DNA from 3 places in the Paenibacillus sp. FSL H8-0548 genome. Region 1 is predicted to be linked to each of the others. Evidence: riboswitches for the same ligand, from Rfam matches in the RefSeq annotation. Region 1 holds a riboswitch; each other region holds the start of a gene.
The links. A riboswitch is a leader RNA that binds a small molecule or an ion and turns the genes downstream of it on or off. The one in region 1 is predicted to bind cobalamin.

Region 1 (3,280 bases):
TGGCAGCAAATCGGGTTTATTATTTTAACCGGATTGTTCAGCGCACCGCATTGTATTGGCATGTGCGGAGGCATCGTATCGGCAGTGTCCTTGAACTCCTCCGCATCGGTAACGAAATCAATGCTCCTTTATAATGCAGGTCGAATATTATCTTATACCTTGCTGGGAAGTGTGATGGGTGCTGTTGGCTCCTTCGTCGATGTAGCAGGCAGACTCGCAGGGGTACAGGGCTTAGCTTCTATTATAGGCGGCTGCTTCTTGCTGCTCTGGCTGTGGAGGAGATTTCAGCTGCCATTCATGCATCGATTATCGGCCTTTCTCCATAAGCGCTTGGCTGGGGGAGTACAGCGGTCAGAAAGTCAAGAAACTAGACATTTGCTCGCTACGGGAATTTCGTTCGGTTTTTTGCCCTGCGGCCTGACCTATGCGATGCAAATGACGGCAGCCTCCACGGGATCATGGCTCGAAGGGGCGGCCGTCATGGCCTTATTCGGTTTATCAACCTTTCCTGCGTTAGCGGCGGCTGCATCTATCGCAGCATTCGCAAACAAAAAGTGGCGTCGGTTTATGAGGAAAGCGAGTGTAGCAACGGCTTTAGCTGTTGGAATCATCTCGATATTGCGAGGACTGGCCGCTAACGGCTTTATTCCTTCTATTAATCCGTGGCTGTGGTAAGAAAGCAATGCTGCTAATGAATCGCTTGCAGCACTCTAACGAGGGTGTAGCTATGCTCTGCTTTTTCCAGCGTTATTGTTGCTTTCCATTTGCCTGCCATCAAAGGTATTCCTTCACCAGAATACTTTCCTGGCAGAACTTCAGTCATTTGAAATTCATAATCTCCACAAACCATATTCAGCATTTCAAGCTTGACGGAAAGAATTGCACCCTGCAAGGGAGCACCCGTTAGATCTGTAAGGCCAACCTCGAAGTGGTTTTCTTGAAGCACCTTGGCAGGGTAGGCATCTATCTCCCAAACAGCTTGACCAAGCTCAAATGTATGTTCTGTAATTGGGGGAGCAGCTTTAGCTCCTGAACGGAGCCAAATAAATGTCAAGCTGGCAAGCAGCGCTAGCACAACAAATATGAGTATATATTTGATGAAGGGAGCATGTGCTTTTGGCTCAGACGTCATTTTTAATAAAAACCTCCTTCGCCTTAATCCGAATATCGCTCATTACGTTACCTATGCGGTGAATGCTGTGAGCAGAACTGGTACCCTTCATTTCATATAGCTAGGTCAGTATTGGACAAATTTTATGGGTCAATGTTATATTTACTACTGATAATCTCATAGATTGAAGTGAACAGGTGCAGGAGCTAAGCGATGAGGATGAATGTCCACATAGATGGTCTTAGCTTACGCTTAATAGGGAAGCTCGGTGAAAATCCGGCACGGACCCGCCACTGTAAGGCACAGCAGCTATGCAATAGCAGCGCTGCAGCTGCCGAGTCAGAAAATCTGCCTGTTTATGTAACGCTTAAACCTACGTGGACTTGGGGAAAGTGTTGGAGAAGCTATTCGCTTAAGCTAACGGCTAAGCAGCGTATAACAGCATTTCTGACACCTTTGTCAGAGATGCTTTTTGTTGTTCATACGAAAAAAATTATGGGAGTGTAGTAAAAGATGATTGGAAAAAACAGTAATAGGATGAAGCTGTTATTCGCTTTGCTATTGTCGATGCTGGTTATGATTACAGCTGCATGCGGTGATGTCAAGGATACCGAGAACAAGCCAACAAATACAGCAAATCAATCTGGGCAAACAACGACGCATGAGCCTTCGCCAGAAGGGAGTGCCACTGTTTATCCCTTTACGATAAAGGATGATACAGGAGAAGAAATCACCTTTACGGAAGTGCCAACTAAGATCGTCACGCTTGCAGCTAGTGAAACAGAAGCCATTTATGCTATAGGCTCTGGCGGGCAGATTGTTGGAGTTGATGAATGGAGCAATTATCCAGAGGAGGTTGCGTCTAAGCCAAAGGTAGGCGATATCACGACTAATATTGAAGCGGTACTCGCCCTTGAGCCCGATCTTGTACTCGCATCATCGTCAATGAATACAGAAGCGATTGCGAAGCTTCGCGAGCTGAACATCAACGTTTATGCAACAGATCCGCTCACCTACGATGCAGTCATTGCCAAAATCGAAAATTTAGGCCATATTATGAATAAACCATCCGAGGCAGCTGCAATTGCTGAGCATATGAGCCTAGTAAAGCAGCAGGTAACTGAAGCGGTTAAGGATGCCGAGAAGAAGAAGGTATACTTAGAGTTCGATGCTGGCTGGACTGTAGGCTCCGGCACATTTCTTGATGAGCTTATTACGCTCGCTGGCGGCAGCAACATTTCCGGTTCGCTCCCAGGCTGGTACGAGATTAGCGCTGAGGATATCGTCAAGAAAAACCCAGAGTTTATTATATATCCTGCATTGAAGGAGGAGCCGAATCCTATCGTTGTGAGCATTGAAAGCCGCCCAGGCTGGAATGTCATCGATGCAGTGAAGAACAAGCATATGCATGCAGTGACCGAGGATCCGCTCGTACGCGTAGGACCGCGTCTTGCTGATGGTTTGCTGGAGCTTGCTAAAGTTATTCACCCGGATCTCGTAAAATAATAAAATGACATATAAATTGGTTTGGTATGGAGGAGCAGCTATGCTCCTTCTTGCTGTTTCTATCGTTGTCAGCCTTTCGATAGGATCAGCCGGCATCTCAGTAAGGGACGTATGGGGAATCATGCTGCATCAACTGCCTTGGCTGTCTGATCAGCCAGTTCCTTATTCGTCCGCAGAAATTGCAATCGTAACGCAGGTACGGCTCTCGCGCGTATTGCTTGCTGTCCTTGTTGGGGCATGCCTTGCACTAGCTGGTACTGGCTTTCAAGGAGTGCTTCGCAATCCGCTTGCTGATCCCTATACATTAGGGGTTGCCTCGGGCTGCTCAGTCGGCGCTGCATTTATTATTTTGTTCGGCTTGCAGACAGCGCTTGGCATGTGGACGATACCGCTCGTTGCATTCGGAACAGGAACAGTTACGTTGTTAGGCGTTTTCTGGCTGTCACGAAACAACGGGGTCATGCAGATTGAAACATTGATTTTGTCAGGAGTCATTTTACAAGCGTTTTTAGGCGCCTTTGTATCCTTCATGGTATCGATGTCGGAGGGCGTTGTGAACCAAATTTTGTTTTGGCTAATGGGTTCGCTAGCTATGCGCAGCTGGAGCAATGTTTATATGCTGCTTCCGCTTCTAGCACTAGGTCTGCCGATCTTGCTCTTATA
Region 2 (3,280 bases), 1.2 Mb from region 1:
TTCCGTGGTGGCTGCAAGAGAAAGCCGTGATCTCGATCAACGGTGTGGAGCAGGAGGGTGATTGGCAGCCTACCTCCTATGTGATGCTTGAGCGTGAATGGGAGGATGGAGACATTGTACGTGTCGAGCTTCCGAAGGCACTGAGGGCTGAACAGCTGCCAGGCGAAGCGGGAACTTATGCCTTTATGGATGGTCCGATCGTACTCGCAGGGCTGGTGGATGAGCAGCGGCGGCTGATTGGAAATGCTGAGCAGCTGGAAACTCTGCTCGTCCCAGATCGGGAACGTAACCATAGCTGGTGGAACTCTGGCTATTACCGTACGAGAGGGCAGGAGAGGGGCATTCGGTTTGTTCCTCTGTATGAAATAAAGGATGAAAGCTATACCGTATATTTTCCGCTTATGACAGAAAACCATTTACCGAATTAAGAAAATAGCGTATTCTTGTCCGTGTGTGAGCCGTAATCGAAAAGGAGAATGGATAACATGAGCATATTGGGTACAAAGGATAATCCTTGGAAATTAAAAACTCCACCGCAGTCGTCAGAATACGAAATGTACAAAGACGAAAAAGATGGTATTGAAATTTTAGTGTGCACGGTAGGGAAAACGGTTTTGCATTATGATTATCGTTGTATTGCGGATTTAACTGCCATGCTAAAGGGGCATAACGACTGGATAGAGCTAGGCAGTGCAGATGAGCAAAAGCCTGCAAAAGAAGGGACTGTCGAGGCGTGGGGACGTTCGCCTGAAAATCCGCTTGGCGGCTGGTATGGCTTGAAAAAAGGCTTCCGAGGTAGATTTGGCATGTACATACCGCCATTGATGGAGGAATTAGGACTTGCAGAAGTAGAGCATAAGCCAAGAAGCAATCGTATGAAATCAATATAAAAGCAGCGGCCAAGGATGCTATTTTAGAATCCTTGGCTGTTGTTTTTACATAGACAAAAGGTCCATAATTCGATATGATGAGCAAGAAAATTGAATAGGAGAAAAAGGTGCCAATGATGTTTTATTTTGAGTGAAAGCATCCATTGGTTAAAAGGGAAGAGGGTGAAAATCCCACACGGTCCCGCCACTGTGAAAGAGGAGTCCTTGCAAGCATGCCACTGAGAAGCGGTGGAAAGCTGTAAGGGTGATGATTCTAAGTCAGAATACCTGCCTGTTTCTCATACACCGTTAACTCTACGATGGATAGGAAGGTGTTTATTAGTGCATGAATCCTTTAATTGCACCCGCTAGTAAACCTCTTAACTATTCCTGTTGTGAGGTTTTTTTTGATGCTCTGATGTCATAACAATATAGGACTAGATAGGGAAGGAAGATTTTATGATGAGAAAAAATAGGTTTGTGGCGTGGGCTTTAGTTATAAGTTTGCTTCTTTCAACGGGCTTTTGGAGCAGGGATGCAGCGAGTGCTGCAAGCCGTGTTGATTTACACCATTTGTATACGGATGCAGATGCCTTCTCTGATTGGGCATACAGCGCGATCGGCGATGCTACGCAAAATGGCTTCGTGCAAGGCAGCAATGGGAAATTTAATCCGAAGGCTGCGGTTACAAGAGCAGAGTTTGCTAAAATGCTAGTCTCTGTTCTTAAGCTGGATATGACCTTGGACAGGGCTGGGAATTTTACTGATGTTGCGAAAAAGGATTGGTTTTATCCTTATGTGACGGCGGCTGATCATGCGGGATATATGTCCGGCTTTAATGAAAGGTTTAATCCGAATGAGAGTATTACCCGTGAGCAATTGGCAGCAACTCTCGTGAGGGCATTGGCGATCGAGCCCATTAAGTCACCAGCAGTCATTAAAGATATAGATGCGGCCGCCGCTTGGGCGAAGGCAGATATTGAAACAATTGTTGCTTTTGAATTAATGACGGGCGATCAATCAGGCTTCCAGCCAAAGGCTTCTGTAACGAGAGAAATGGCGGCCGTTGTAGCGATGAGAGCCTACGATTACAAGCTAGCAGAAAAGCCTGCTGAGAACGAGACAGATCCTGACAAAATAGATGCGATAACGAAGCAGATCATTCAAACGGCAGCCTTTATGCAGAAGGCTGTAACTGATCCGGCTATTGCAAGTGTCGGCGGTGATTGGACTATCGTAGCACTGGCACGTTCAAGTGCAGCGGTTCCAGATGCCTATTTTGCTAACTATTTATCGAATGTAGAAAAAACGATGAAGGAAAAAGCAGGCAAGCTTCATAGCGTGAAATATACGGAATACGATAGAGTTATTTTGGCGCTGACCGCACTTGGGAAAAACATTGACGACGTTGCAGGCTACAGCCTAAGAGAACCTCTTGCCGACTATGAAACGTTAATCAAGCAGGGCATTAACGGTCCGATTTTCGCGCTTATTGCGCTCGACAGCAAGCACTATGAAATTCCAGTTGTTGCAGGCGTGAAGACGCAGACCACGAGAGAGCTTCTGATTGATTTTATTTTGAACAGGGAGCTTCAGGACGGTGGATGGGCGTTAGGCGCAAATGCTGATGCGGCAGATGCAGATGTTACAGCTATGGTCATTCAGGGGCTTACACCTTATTACGAAACAAAGGATAACGTAAAAGCGGCCGTAGATCGTGCCATTACCTGGCTGTCGAAGGCACAAAGTGCAGATGGAGGGTTTGCAAGCGGGGACTCTGTTAGCTCGGAGAGCGTTGCTCAAGTTATCGTAGCTTTGTCGGGCCTAGGCATTCATCCACATCAGGATTCGAGATTTGTTAAAAATGGATATTCCACCATCGATGCTTTATTAAGCTTCGCTGCACCAAACGGAGGATTTTATCATGTGAAGCAGGGTGGAACGGATAATGGCGGAGCGAAGCCCGGAGAAGTGGATTTGATGGCATCGGATCAAGCCTTGTACAGTCTTGTTGCTTATGAGCGAATGGTTAAAGGACAAACGGGTCTATATGATATGACGGATGTAAAAGGATGAGGGTGCAGGGAGCGAATGGGTGAATGAATAACAAAAAAATGAATAACAAAAAATGGTTGACAGCTTTATTGATCATTGGCGTGCTCGCTATTGCGTTTTTCTGGGGCGGAAATTATCCGAAGAGCTCGGAGAAGCTGGCGAATAGCAGCATAGAGGCTGAGGTCGCTCTTGAGACGACTGATTCGGCGATTTCTGATGATCTGCAGCAGGATGATCCGATAAGCACAGCAGATAACGCTGAAGCGGCGACGCCAATGCCTGCAGATGCTGCAAAGCCTGAGGCAACACCGCTGCCATCACCATCGGCAGACCCGGTTAAGCCAGCAGAAACTGCT
Region 3 (3,280 bases), 1.3 Mb from region 1:
GCATTCACATAAGGACCGAAGCTGCTATTTACGATCTCATAGCTAATCTTTGGAACTGCTTGATCAAGAGCTTTCTTCAACAAATCTAGCGCTGTTGTCGGATTTTCAGTGTTTTTAATTTTAACTTCTTGTGCTGCAAAAATTGCCCCTGATATCCCGTCAACCTGCAGACTAGCTTTTACCGGAATTCTCAGAGTAATCGTATTACTCTTTTGCTTACTAATTAATGCCGCTGATAATGCTTGAATCGTAATCGGCTCACTCGTTACTTGACCATGAAGCTGAATTCTAACGGTTTGGTTATTTACACTCGTTATAGATTGAACCGTTAGGTCTGCTGAGTTTGTATTAATAATCCAATTCTCAGCGGAAATGGCCTCACTGCTGAAATCATCTCCTACAAGTGTAACATCAACATAGGGATCAGTTGTGCCGCCTGCCAGCTCTGCCGCGGTCGCAATAGCTGGGTAACGACTATAATAGAATCGAACCTTATCATTTTCTTTGAGCTGGTATTCTCCTGCACCTACATCTGGTGCAGCTCCATTAACCTCGTACATCCAGCCATCCCAGCCGCCAAGGGAGCCCGCTTCTTGCTCGTCTATTCCTTGTACATATGGACCATAGCTGCTATTTACAATGTTGTAAAGGATAGCAGGTGTTGCTTTGTCTAGTGCGTACTTAAGCGCATCTAAAGCCGTTGCCGAGTTCGTACTTTGCGGAACAGAAACGATATTTTTCTCGTAAATACGATCAGAAATGCCGTCTACTTCTACCGAAACCCGAACTGGCAGTTTAATATCAGCGAAGCGATGCCATACCGTCTTCTGATATTTGGTATCTAGTAATGCGATAAGTGACTGATTAGTCGCCATAGCATCTGCATTTGACTGACTTTCTAAATATTTGAAAGCCCCATTCTGCACTTGGAAAAGTGCATAGGAATCCAGAATACTGTTGCCATTATCAGTCCACGCATCTGATAAAACATCCTCTCCAATTGCTGTCAAGCCCGTTACGACTGCTGACATGCTGTTGGAGTTGTTGCCAAACATTACATGTTCTCCGTTTAATTGCTTTGTTTTTAAAAATGCTTTTAATTTTACAATTGCACTTTGAACAGCACTATCATTCTGATAATTTCCTAGCGCAAGTAACCCCATACCTGTCATATCAGCGTCAGAAGTCGTTCCGAAGAAAGCAAAGCCCCCGTCTGAAAGCTGTTTACTCAACAAATAATCTACAGCCTTCTGCTTAGCCGCTGCATCCCACGTACCGACAGAGCTTCCCAGCTTCGCTCCTGTATCAAGTGCAAGCATTGCCCACATATGCCTGTTTGTCAATCCATTTCCAATTGCCCCTGTAGTTGCATTTTGCTGAGCAGCAAGCTCTGCATACAGATTACGATTGGTTTCCCAGGCATGTGCAGGATCTTCCCCCATAGCTAGCAAACCAAAGATGTAATTGATATGCTCGGTTCCTGATGCGGTCGGCAGCAATCCTTGATCAGTTTTATACCAAGGCGGAAGCTGCCAGCTGCCGTCACTTAAATTTTGACCCGCACCCCAAAGTGCAACGAGATCCCACCAAGAGGTCAGTTCTGTATTTCTATTTTTATAATAATCAACAGTCTTCTCAATCATCGTATTTAATGAAGTGTTGTCTGTATGATCTGCCGCTTTACTTACCTGTGGTGCAAATAACCCAAAAATTAGAACAAAAACCAACATAGCAGGAAGCATCTTTTTCATAAATCTATTAAATGTAATCAAAGCTTTCTCTCCTTTTTCATCATATGTAAACAAAAAAAAAACACCTTTCCGTATTGGCAAGATGTTTGGTCATACCTGTGTATTCACGCATAGGCCTACTTATACCTATTGCAAAACACAAATAAACATCTCCCTCCCATCCTCGTGAGAAATATAGAGCGCTTCTATGGCAGGTCTCCTGGCTTCGCTTCATTGCCAAACTATCTCCTTCCCGTCTTAAATAGACAGTGGATTAACTGATAGTCAGCTCTGCGATACAGTGGCGGGACCGCGTCGGACTTTGACCGAACTTCCCTATTAAGCTGCATACGAATATTTACGGCAGCACCATACAAGCTATTCTATTAAATTGTAAGTAGTTGATTTGTGAATTGTATCAGATATAGCTGATTAAACAAAGGGCTTATTGCAAAAAAAGTTTATTCAATCCTAAACCGCTCAATAGATCTCCGCAGCTCCTCGGAGAGCTCATTCACTGACGAGGCTAGCGCTAGCGTCTCTTCGGCAAGCTGATTTTGATGCTCCGTGTCAGCCGCTGATTGGGCAGCATGGACCGAAGTATCCTTTGCTACTTGAGCCATTGTATCAACAGAGGCACTGACCTGTTCACTGCCTGCCGCCATTTCCTGAGTCGAAGCAGATACGTCCTGAATTTGCAGCGTAACCTGACGGGACTCCTTCCAGATCGTATCGAAGGAATCCTTCAGCTCGTGTACGATCCTCATTCCTTGCTCCATCTCCTGCTCCCCCGTATTTACTGCGCCGACCGCGTCTGCGGTTAAGGCAAGCACTTCATTGATCGTTTCTGCAATATGACCGGCATGATTCGATGCCTGCTCCGCAAGCTTCCTCACCTCGCCTGATACGACTGCGAACCCTCGGCCATACTCGCCAGCATGAGCTGCTTCAATAGCCGCATTCAGCGCCAGTAAATTCGTCTGATTCGCAATAGCCGCAATGGTGCCTGCCATTTCTTGAATTTCAGATGAGCGCTCATTAAGCTGTCCGATGACACGCGAGATAGCAGCAGTTGCCGTGCCTAATCTCTCCATCTGCCCAACAGCGTTATTCGCTTTTTCATGGCCCTCCTCGGCAGCAGCCAGCATATCGCTTGATGCTTCCGCCATTATGTTTGAGGAAAAAGCAATTCTTCCAACACTTGTAGCCATATCCTCCATCGACCTCGCAACCTCAACAGCACCATCTGCTTGATTCTCCGCGCCAATCGCCATTTCGTTAACCGTAGAGGCAAGCTGGGACGAGAGCTCTCTGCTCTGATGCGAGCCTACGCTCAGCTTGCCAGCATAATCTGACACCGAGACTGCATTGTAGCGAATCGTACGCATCAAATCTTGCATATGCTCAATAAAACGGTTGATTTCCACTCCCAGCAGCGTAATTTCATCATTGCCTTTATTCTCTATTCGATAGGTAAGATCCGCTTCGCTAGAGTTCAAATTAACAGCAGCGCGAACGATAGTACGCAGCTTGCGACCTACCATAAACTG

Region 2: it holds a riboswitch for cobalamin, as region 1 does, so the genes downstream of both, MHI37_RS20965 (S-layer homology domain-containing protein) here and MHI37_RS15310 (ABC transporter substrate-binding protein) in region 1, are expected to answer to the same signal.
Region 3: it holds a riboswitch for cobalamin, as region 1 does, so the genes downstream of both, MHI37_RS09845 (DUF4430 domain-containing protein) here and MHI37_RS15310 (ABC transporter substrate-binding protein) in region 1, are expected to answer to the same signal.

The regions. Positions count from the first base shown of each region.
Region 1 covers NZ_CP152049.1:3,622,555-3,625,834, forward strand. Annotated here, with positions in the region: gene MHI37_RS15300 (sulfite exporter TauE/SafE family protein) at 1-675, shown strand, start outside; gene MHI37_RS15305 (hypothetical protein) at 689-1,132, opposite strand; cobalamin riboswitch at 1,328-1,482, shown strand; gene MHI37_RS15310 (ABC transporter substrate-binding protein) at 1,625-2,617, shown strand; gene MHI37_RS15315 (iron ABC transporter permease) at 2,622-3,280, shown strand, end outside.
Region 2 covers NZ_CP152049.1:4,798,513-4,801,792, reverse strand. Annotated here, with positions in the region: gene MHI37_RS20975 (beta-L-arabinofuranosidase domain-containing protein) at 1-428, shown strand, start outside; gene MHI37_RS20970 (DUF6855 family protein) at 486-890, shown strand; cobalamin riboswitch at 979-1,180, shown strand; gene MHI37_RS20965 (S-layer homology domain-containing protein) at 1,329-2,945, shown strand; gene MHI37_RS20960 (DUF4430 domain-containing protein) at 2,969-3,280, shown strand, end outside.
Region 3 covers NZ_CP152049.1:2,329,549-2,332,828, reverse strand. Annotated here, with positions in the region: gene MHI37_RS09845 (DUF4430 domain-containing protein) at 1-1,772, opposite strand, end outside; cobalamin riboswitch at 1,923-2,119, opposite strand; gene MHI37_RS09840 (methyl-accepting chemotaxis protein) at 2,192-3,280, opposite strand, start outside.